Regions from separate parts of the Arthrobacter sp. KNU40 genome, predicted to be linked through region 2. Evidence: riboswitches for the same ligand, from Rfam matches in the RefSeq annotation. Region 2 holds a riboswitch; the other holds the start of a gene.

Region 1 (4,702 bases), 980 kb from region 2:
AAGGAAGTCCAGGACACGGAGGCCTCGCTGATCCGGATCATGGGTACCCGAGCGGAAATGGACGCACTCCAGGCCGAAGGCTGGCCTGCGACGAGGGGAGTTGGCTCATGAAAGACATCGTGCTGATCGTCACGGCGGTGATTCTCAGCCTCGCGGCGGCAGGCGCGATCTACCGGATCGCCGTCGGGCCGTCCCTGCTGGACCGGGTGCTTGCCTCGGACGTCCTGCTCGCCATACTGGGCGCCGCGCTGGCCATCGACATGGCCGTCAACAGGCACCTCAACAACCTCGTGCTGCTCGTCGCGCTGACGCTGATCGGGTTCGTTGGCTCGGTGACGGTGGCCCGCTTCGTGGCCGACCGAAGGGGACAGGTCAATGACTCCTAATGCCACCGGAGTTGACGCAGTGATCGATGCGGTCACCGCAGTGCTGCTGATTGTTGGTGCGCTGATGTCATTGGGCGCGGCAATCGGCCTGTTGCGGTTCCCGGACCTCATGAGCCGCATGCACGCGGCCACCAAGCCGCAAGTGTTGGGGCTGTTCCTCGTCTTGGCGGCCATCGGGCTGCAGATGCGCGAATGGTGGGTGTGGCCGATCCTGGCGGTGGCCTGGATCTTCCAGCTGCTGACCGTGCCCGTATCCGCACACATGGTGGGCCGCGCAGGCTACCGGACCAAGCACCTCCACCGCGAGTTGCTGAGCATAGACGAACTTGAGGCCGTGGTGCTGCGGGCTGCCGGTCAACGGGCAGCGGAGAAAGCTCAGGAAACGGGACCGGCAATGCCCCACACCGGGAACGGCGGGAGCCCAGCGGCGAACGGCCGGGACGGCGGGCCGTCAGCCTAGACGATGTCCTGCGTCTTCGAGAAACGCGAGATGGCGCGCTGTGTACTGCGGCTTGCGAAAACCTGGATGACTGCGCTGACGGTCGCCGAAATCAGCGCAAAGGTCAGCGCCGAGCGCAGGCTTGCCTCCATGTCGTCGTGACCCTTGGGAGGCTTCTTGCCGGTCGACTTTTCCCACAACGCATTGACGATCTTGGTGCCGACAAAGCCTGCGCCGATGCTGACGCCAGTGCCGAGCAGCTTGATGAGGAGGTTCATTCCGGGACTCCTTGCGGGAGGAAACAGGACCGTCCCCAGCCTAACCCCACTTCAGGGCAGTTCCGGAGCAACGGTTGGGGATTGGCGCCTCAGCCGGAAGAACTCCTCCAAAGCTCCAGGCTTTGGACGGACGGGCACGATGTCACGGTCCTCGGCCAGTATCGCTTCCACCGTGCCGAGAGCGAGGAGCTCATCCAGCAGCGCCAACGTGGGCGGCATGAGCTTAAGGGTTCCGGCGGCTTCGGCATCCAGGATCCCGCGGACCGGCATCCACAAGGACGATGACGCTTCCGTGGTTTGGTGCCTTGGTTCGGCACCGGAAAGCGGGCAGGCAAGGTAGAAGTATGTGTCGAAGCGCTTGGGCTGGTCTGCGGGGGTGACCCAGTTGGCCCACGGGCGGAGGGTGGCGGCGTCGAGCTTCAGCCCGGCCTCTTCGAACACCTCGCGCTGTGCGGCCGCCAGCACCCGGCCGGCGTTGAACCGGGCCGAAGCGGGCTCGACGGCGATGCTGCTCCGGTGCCATGCGGCGGTGTGCCGCTCGACGACGTCGTCCTCGAAGTCCCAGCCGGAGCTGTCCGCCTGGTCCACTCGTCCCCCGGGGAAGACGACCATGCCCGCGGCGAAATCCATCGTGGTCACGCGGTGCTGCACGAACACCTCCAGGCCGCGCCCGGCATCCGCCGGAACCTCCGGGTCTGACTGAACCGTGTGAACGGGGGCCTCGCGGACCAGGATCACGCTCGCGGCGAGCCTAGGTTCGGCCACCGTGGTGCTGTTCGCTTCGTCAATGCCTGCCAAGACCGCTCCTTTGCCCGCGTTGCGTCACATTCTGCTGGATCATTCTCCCAGCTTCTGCGCCCGCCCGCGCCATTCCGGGCCCTGCCCGCGTCCGGCCGGCGAGTGATCCAGCAGAATCCGTCGTGTGACCGTTCCGCGTAGGCCAGCACAGCGCCCGCAACCCCGCCAAGGTGTAAACTGAACCACGCCCAAAAGGGTGGATTGATAACGACAGGGGAGCGCCGCCGTCGGGCTCGCAGCAATGCGGTACGGATGACGGGCGCTGAGAGTGCGGACAGCCGCAGACCCTCGAACCTGATCCGGCTAGTACCGGCGCAAGGGAGTCGAGTTCTCATAGTGTCCGGACCGGCGCGGCGGAAGCCGCTCGCAGGCAACCGGAAACACTTTCCCCTCCTGTTCCTCAGGAGGACAAAATGACTGGTATTTCTGCAAGGCCGGGCCTCACCAAGCCTGGTTACAACTGGCGCGTCGTGGACATCGTCGTGGCGGCACTGATCTCGATCGCCGGTGGCGTGATCTTCTGGGCATGGGACCAGATGGCTCTGGTTGCTACGCCTATGTCTGCCGGCTACCCGCCGCTGAGCGGCCTGATCGCCGGTGGCTGGATGATTCCGGCAGTGCTGGGCATGCTCATCGTCCGCAAGCCCGGTGCGGCAATTTTCTGCGAGACGGTGGCCGCCACCAGTGAGCTCATCATGGGTTCGCAGTACGGCACCACGGTCCTGATCTCGGGCCTGCTCCAGGGTCTCGGCGCGGAACTCATCTTCCTGGCCTTCATGTACAAGAAGTTCAACCTGCCGGTGTCCCTGCTGGCCGGTGCCGGCGCGGGCCTGTTCTGTGGTTTGAACGACTCCTTCCTGCCGTGGGGCTGGAACATCGCCTACGAACCCGTCGACAAGCTCGCGTACATCGTGTTCTGCACGATCTCCGGTGCCGTCATTGCCGGAGCCCTGTCCTGGATCGCGACCCGCGGCCTGGCCAAGACCGGTGTCCTGAGCGCGTTCGCGTCCCGCAAGGCCGCCTCGGAGCCCGTCTTTTCCTGATGCCCAGTCCTGATTCCGGCACCCCTGCTACTGTGCGACCCGCCGCCATTTCCGCGCAAGGCTGGGGCTGGCGGCACGCTGGCCGCACCACGCAGGCCATCCACGCCCTCGACCTGGACATCCGCCCAGGCGAGCGTGTGCTCCTGCTCGGCCCCTCGGGCGCGGGCAAGTCGACGCTCCTGCACGCCTTGGCGGGCGTATTGGGCGAGGAAGGTGACGACGCCGACGAGACCGGCTCGTTGCTGGTGGACGGCGTTTCGCCGAAGGCCCAGCGGGGCCGTGCCGGACTCATGCAACAGGACCCCGAAACCCAGGTGGTGCTTTCCCGGTTGGGCGACGACGTCGCGTTCGGCGCCGAGAACCTTTGCGTGCCGCGGGAAGAGATCTGGACGCGGGTCCATGAAGCGCTCGACGACGTCGGGCTGCGGAATAGTGCGAGCGGCAACTTTGCGCTCGACCACCCGACCTCGGCCCTCTCGGGCGGGCAGAAGCAGCGCCTTGCGCTCGCCGGCATCCTGGCGATGCGGCCCGGCTTGATCCTCCTGGACGAGCCGACCGCCAACCTGGACCCCGCTGGCGTACTGGAGGTCCGCGATGCCGTCGCCCGCTGCCTGGACAAGACCGGCGCCACGTTGGTGGTGGTGGAGCACCGGGTCTCGGTTTGGAAAGACCTCGTGGACCGGATCGTGGTGCTCCAGCCGGGCAGCTCCTCGTCCGCGGGAGGGTCGACGCCTGCGGTGCTTCTGGACGGCGATCCGGACACGGTTCTGGCTCAAGCAAGGGACATGCTCATTGCTGCGGGCGTGTGGGTGCCCGGGTACGTGCCGGCCACCCGGCCACGTTCAGGAACAGGCTATGGCTCGGGGGCCGGCCCCCGGAACGCTGGGGAGCTGCTGCTCGCCACGCAGGAGCTCGCGGTGTCCCGCGAACGGCCACGGCGCCGCGGGTTCAAAACCATCCCGCCCCTTCCTGTGCAGTCCGGACTCGACGCCGAAGTGCTCGCCGGGCAGGCACTGACCATCACCGGTCCCAACGGCGCCGGAAAATCGACCTTCGCGTTGACCCTCGCGGGCTTGTTGGCGCCGGTGTCCGGCACGGTGACTGCCGCCGTCGGGCTCAGCGACGGCGCTGGTAACGACCCCTTCAAGTGGAAGGCCCAGCAGCTGATCTCCCGCATAGGGACCGTGTTCCAGGAGCCTGAGCACCAGTTCGTGACCGGCCGCGTGCTCGACGAGCTCATGTTCGGCCCCAAACACCTTGGCCATGGAGAGGAACGGGTGGACGAATTGCTGGAACGGCTGCGCCTGGGGCATCTCGTGGACGCCAACCCGTACACGCTCTCCGGTGGCGAAAAGCGCCGGCTGTCCGTGGCCACAGTGCTCGCCGCGCACCCACGCGTCCTGGTGCTGGACGAACCCACCTTCGGCCAGGACGCGAACACTTGGGCCGAGCTTGCGTCGTTCCTGTCTGAACTGCTCGACGCCGGCACCTCGGTGGTTTCCGTGACCCATGACCGGGAGTTCAGCTCCGTCCTGGGCGGCACCGAGATGCGGCTCGAGCCTGCGTTCCAAGGCGGGGCCCGGCAGGAAGCGGGTGCGGCATGAGGGAAACCCTGACCCTGCGAGGCAACAATGCACTCCTGACGCGCGCGAATCCGCTGGCCAAGTTCGTGTCGGTCTTCCTGATCACCCTGGTGTTGGCGCTGTCCATCGACCTGGTGTCAGCTTCGACGGCGCTCATCGGCGAACTGGCGTTGTT
Region 2 (4,702 bases):
GGTTCTGCGCACGGGTCACCGCGGTTGCCAGCAGCACGGCGTCGCAACCGAGCTCCATGGCGAGTGCGGCGTCGGACGCGGTTCCGATGCCGGCGTCGAGTACTACCGGCACAGAAGCCCGGGACACAATGAGTTCGATGTTGTGGGGATTCAGGATGCCCAGTCCGGTGCCGATAGGCGCGCCCAAGGGCATCACCGCTGTGGCTCCGAGGTTTTCCAATCGAAGCGCCAGCACGGGGTCGTCGTTGGTGTAGGCGAAGACCTTGAAGCCGCGGTCCACCAGCTTCTCCGTTGCGTCCACGAGCTCCACTGCGTCAGGCAGCAGCGTCTGTTCGTCGGCGATGACCTCGAGCTTCACCCAATCCGTTTCCAGCGCCTCCCGTGCAAGCTCGGCTGTCATGACAGCATCCTTGGCGGTAAAACAGCCGGCCGTGTTGGGCAGGACACGGATGCCATGGTCCACGAGCAACTGGAAGAGCGAACCTGTTTCGGTCGGCGAGTATCTCCGCATGGCAACGGTGGTGAGTTCGGTGCCCGAGGCCAGCAACGCCGCCCCCAGGCCGTCCAGGCTCGGGGCTCCGCCGGTGCCCATGATGAGGCGAGAGCCGAACTCGACACCGTCGATCACCAGGGCGTCGGTTCGGGTGCTTGCTTCGTGTGTGCTTGCTGTCGTCATGGTTCAGCCTCCCTGTACTGCGGTAACGATTTCGAGTTCGTCGCCCTCTGCGAGCGCGGTGGCAGCCCACTGGCTGCGCGGGACCACTTCGGAATTGCGTGCGACGGCGACGCCGATCTTGCGTCCGTCAGCCGCCTGGCCGCTGGAGTCCACAACACGTCCGGTGACGTGGCTGACGAGGGTGGTGACAGACGCGTCGTCGCTCAGTGTGTGGTCTGCGCCGTTCAATTTGATGTTCATGCGTGGTCCTTCGGAAGGGGATTTGAGGTACCGGCCGATGGGCCGTCTGTTGAGGCCCGTGCCGCTGAAAGCTGGTGGGAGAAGCGGTCCGGGCGGAATTTGTTCCACCGGGGATCCGCGGTGCCGTCCATGAGCCCGACGCAGATCTTCGCCGCTGCCGGAGTGAGGAGTACGCCGTGGCGGAAGAAGCCGCTGGCCACGATGAGGCCGGGCACGGTTCTTTCGCGACCTTCCACGCGGCCCAGCAGCGGTGCATTGTCCGGAGTGCCCGGGCGCGCTCGGGCAGTTGCTTCCAGAAGTTCCAGTTCGGCCACAGCCGGGACAAGTACCTGGGCGTCGCGGAGCAATTGGTACACACCACCGGCTGACACCGGGTTGGCCGATCCCCCGGACGCCGACAAGCCGTCTTCACGTTGCGTCGCGCCGATCACCACCGTCCCGTCGTCGCGGGGCACGATATAGACGGGCACTCCGCGCACCATTCCCCGGACCGTGGCGGTGACCAGGGGTTGCAGGTGCTCCGGGACGCGCAACCGCAGTATGTCGCCATAGACCGGACGCAGCGGGAGTGACAATCCCTCCGGCAGGCCGTTCAAGCGGGCGGCATCCAGTCCGTTGGCTACCACTGTTTCCGTGGCGAGCACTTCGATTCCTGAGCCGAGCACGGCCCCGACGACGCGCCCGTCCTCCCACAGGAGGCCCGCCGCAGTGTCGTGGATCGCAAAACCGTCATCGGCCCCCGGAATCCAGCTGGAATCGCCGGGCTGGTGGTCTGCCAGCGCGCCCAGAATCGCGGCCGAAAGCCGGCGTGGATCCACTTGGTGGTCGCCCGGGATGTCGAAGGCGCAGGAAATCTGCGGGCTCAGCAGCGGCTCACGCTCCCGCGCCTCGCGCAACCGCACGGATTCCACCACCAGGCCATTGGCCAGCTGGACATCCCGGAGATCGGCGAGCGCCCGGCGGTCCGCAGCGTCCGCGCCGACGGCGAGGGTCGGCGTCGTACGGTAACCCGTGCTGCGGCCGATGCTCGAGCCGGTCACATTGCGTTCGAAGTCCGGCCACAATACCGACGATTCGAGCATTAGCTCCAGGAGGTCCTCTTCCTGGTAGTGCAATTCGCTGACCGGCGCCAGCATTCCCGCCGCCGCGAACGTAGCGCCGCTGGCTGGTGCGGGATCGATGAGGGCAACCGAACGGCCGGATCTGCGGGCTTCCCACGCGATGCCGAGGCCAATGACACCGCCCCCGATCACCGCGACATCCGCGCGCAGGGGTTCGTGCTGGCTGTTCACTTCGTCCATGGAGTCCTTCCCTACGCCGGTATTAGCCGGATCAGGTCAAGCGGTCGGCGCTGAAGCCCTCTCAGCCGCGCGGCGATTGTGACTGCCGCCGCGGCTCCCGCGGTACCTGCCCAGTTTAGAGGAACTACTCTGTTTCCATGACCCAGCACGATGTCCACACCACCGCCCGCCTGTACCTCTGCACCGACGCCCGCAAACCACAGGGTGATTTTGAGCAGTTTGTCGATGCCGCATTCGAAGGCGGCGTGGACATCATCCAGCTGCGCGACAAGACGATTGAAGCGGCGGAAGAACTCGAACTCCTGGAGATCCTGCAATCCGTGGCCCATCGTCACGGCCGTCTCTGGGCAGTCAACGACCGCGCGGACGTAGCATCCCTCTCCGGCGCGCCGGTGTTCCATATCGGCCAAAAGGACATTCCGCTGCGCTCTGCCCGGAAATTGCTCCACGACCCCACCATCATCGGCCTCTCCACGCACACGCCGGAACAGATTGACGCCGCCATCGCCGCGTCGCCTGGCCGCAGCGGCCTGGACTACTTCTGCGTCGGGCCGGTGTGGGCCACCCCCACGAAGCCGGGACGCTCCGCCGTCGGGCTCGATCTGGTGAAGTACGCTGCCAACGCGGTGAAGCAGGCAGACGAAGAGACCGTCGGGGGCGTCGTGCTCCCCTGGTTTGCGATCGGCGGGATCGATCTCGGCAACGTGGAAGAGGTAGTTAGGGCCGGCGCCAGCCGCATCGTGGTGGTGCGGGCAATCACCGAAGCGCAGGATCCGACGGCAGCTGCCCAGGCGCTCCTGGCTGCCCTGGACGCAGCGGCGGCCTAGCGAGACGCCGCGAGATTTTGGAGTTACCCTGACTTTCGTGTCACACCAGCGGATAGCCCCGAATGTCAGCGAAACGTCGAACCAGCTTGCGGAAGCGCTGGCGGCGCTGCGGACTGAACTCGAGCTGCCCGCAGGTTATCCCGCTGAAGCGCTGCGCGACGCTGAAGCCGCGGTTTCCGGACACGCCCTGCCGGCGCAGGACTTCACGGATGTTCCATTCATCACGATCGACCCGGCTTCTTCCACGGATCTCGACCAGGCCCTCTTTATAGACAGGTCCGGCGATGGTTACAGGGTTTTCTACGCCATCTCCGATGTGCCCTCCTTTGTACCCCCGGGAGGAGCGCTCGACGCCGAGACCCGCCACCGCGGGCAAACGTACTATGCCCCGGACGGCCGCATACCGCTGCACCCCGAGATCATCAGCGAGCATGCCGGAAGCCTGTTGGCCGGCCAGACGTGCGGCGCGTTCGTGTGGGACTTCGAACTCGATGCCGAGGCAGAGTTCCGCACCGTCTCCGTGCGTCGGGCAAGCGTACGCAGCCGCGCCAAACTCAGCTACAAGGGTGTGCAGGCGGAGATCGATTCCGGAAGGGCTGATCCCATCCTGCAGCTGCTCAAGGAGGTCGGGCTCAAGCGGGTGGAACTCGAACGCCGCCGCGGCGGCGCAAGCCTGAACATGCCTGAACAGGAAATCGTCCAACTGCCCGACGGCGGGGGGTACAGGATCGTCGCAGCCCCCTCGCTGCCGGTTGAGGACTGGAACGCCCAGATTTCGCTCATGACCGGGATGGCCGCCGCCCAGCTGATGCTCGATGGCAAAGTGGGGATTTTGCGCACCATGCCGGCCCCCGATGAGCGCTCGCTGCTCCATTTCAAACGGCAAACGGGGGCGCTCGGCAAGCCCTGGACCGAGGGGACGAGCTATGGAGCGTACCTGCGGACCCTCGATGCCAAGGACCCCCGGCAACTGGCCATCCTCCATTCAGCAGGGCTGCTTTTCCGTGGTGCCGGCTACACACCCTTCGACGGCGAGGTACCGGGCAGCGTCATGCAGTCAGCCATCGGGGCACCCTATGCCCACACCACCGCGCCGTTGCGCCGGCTTGTCGATCGTTTTGTGCTGGTCATCTGCGAAGCTCTGAGTAATGGAACAGAGATCCCTGCATGGGCCCGGAATGCTTTGCCGACCCTGCCGGTGATCATGGCGTCTTCCGACCAGCTTGCCGCCAAAATGGAACGCCTGGCCTTGGACACGGTGGAGGCAGCGCTCCTGGTGAACCACATCGGACAGGAATTCGACGCCGTAGTGATTTCCGGATCGAAGCCCGCCAAGAACAACGGAAACGGTAACGGGAACAGCGCCAATGGCAACAACGGTAATGGCAATGGGAACGGAGCCCCGCACGGCCCCTACGGCATCGTCCAGATCGCCGAGCCGGCAGTCACCGCTCGTTGCGACGGCGAAATGGAGTCGGGCACTAAGGTCCGTGTGAAACTGCTGGACGCGGACATTGCAACCCGCCAAATCACCTTCGAACTGATCCCGTAGCGCACTCCGTTCGCAGGCCCGGGACCGGGATCCGGGGATTATCGCGCCCAGACGTTAGACTGAGTGAGTAGTAATGGATGCCCGGTCGTTGATTCAGTTAATTTTT

The links. A riboswitch is a leader RNA that binds a small molecule or an ion and turns the genes downstream of it on or off. The one in region 2 is predicted to bind thiamine pyrophosphate.
Region 1: it holds a riboswitch for thiamine pyrophosphate, as region 2 does, so the genes downstream of both, ACSKT0_RS22155 (ECF transporter S component) here and thiO (glycine oxidase ThiO) in region 2, are expected to answer to the same signal.

The regions. Positions count from the first base shown of each region.
Region 1 is NZ_CP195850.1:4,758,949-4,763,650, reverse strand. Features, by position in the region: gene ACSKT0_RS22180 (Na+/H+ antiporter subunit E) at 1-111, shown strand, start outside; gene ACSKT0_RS22175 (monovalent cation/H+ antiporter complex subunit F) at 108-386, shown strand; gene mnhG (monovalent cation/H(+) antiporter subunit G) at 376-846, shown strand; gene ACSKT0_RS22165 (DUF4235 domain-containing protein) at 843-1,103, opposite strand; gene ACSKT0_RS22160 (NUDIX hydrolase) at 1,155-1,901, opposite strand; TPP riboswitch at 2,104-2,240, shown strand; gene ACSKT0_RS22155 (ECF transporter S component) at 2,315-2,944, shown strand; gene ACSKT0_RS22150 (ABC transporter ATP-binding protein) at 2,944-4,548, shown strand; gene ACSKT0_RS22145 (energy-coupling factor transporter transmembrane component T family protein) at 4,545-4,702, shown strand, end outside.
Region 2 is NZ_CP195850.1:3,783,937-3,788,638, forward strand. Features, by position in the region: gene ACSKT0_RS17540 (thiazole synthase) at 1-676, opposite strand, end outside; gene thiS (sulfur carrier protein ThiS) at 680-916, opposite strand; gene thiO (glycine oxidase ThiO) at 913-2,217, opposite strand; TPP riboswitch at 2,209-2,328, opposite strand; gene thiE (thiamine phosphate synthase) at 2,355-3,044, shown strand; gene ACSKT0_RS17560 (RNB domain-containing ribonuclease) at 3,082-4,596, shown strand.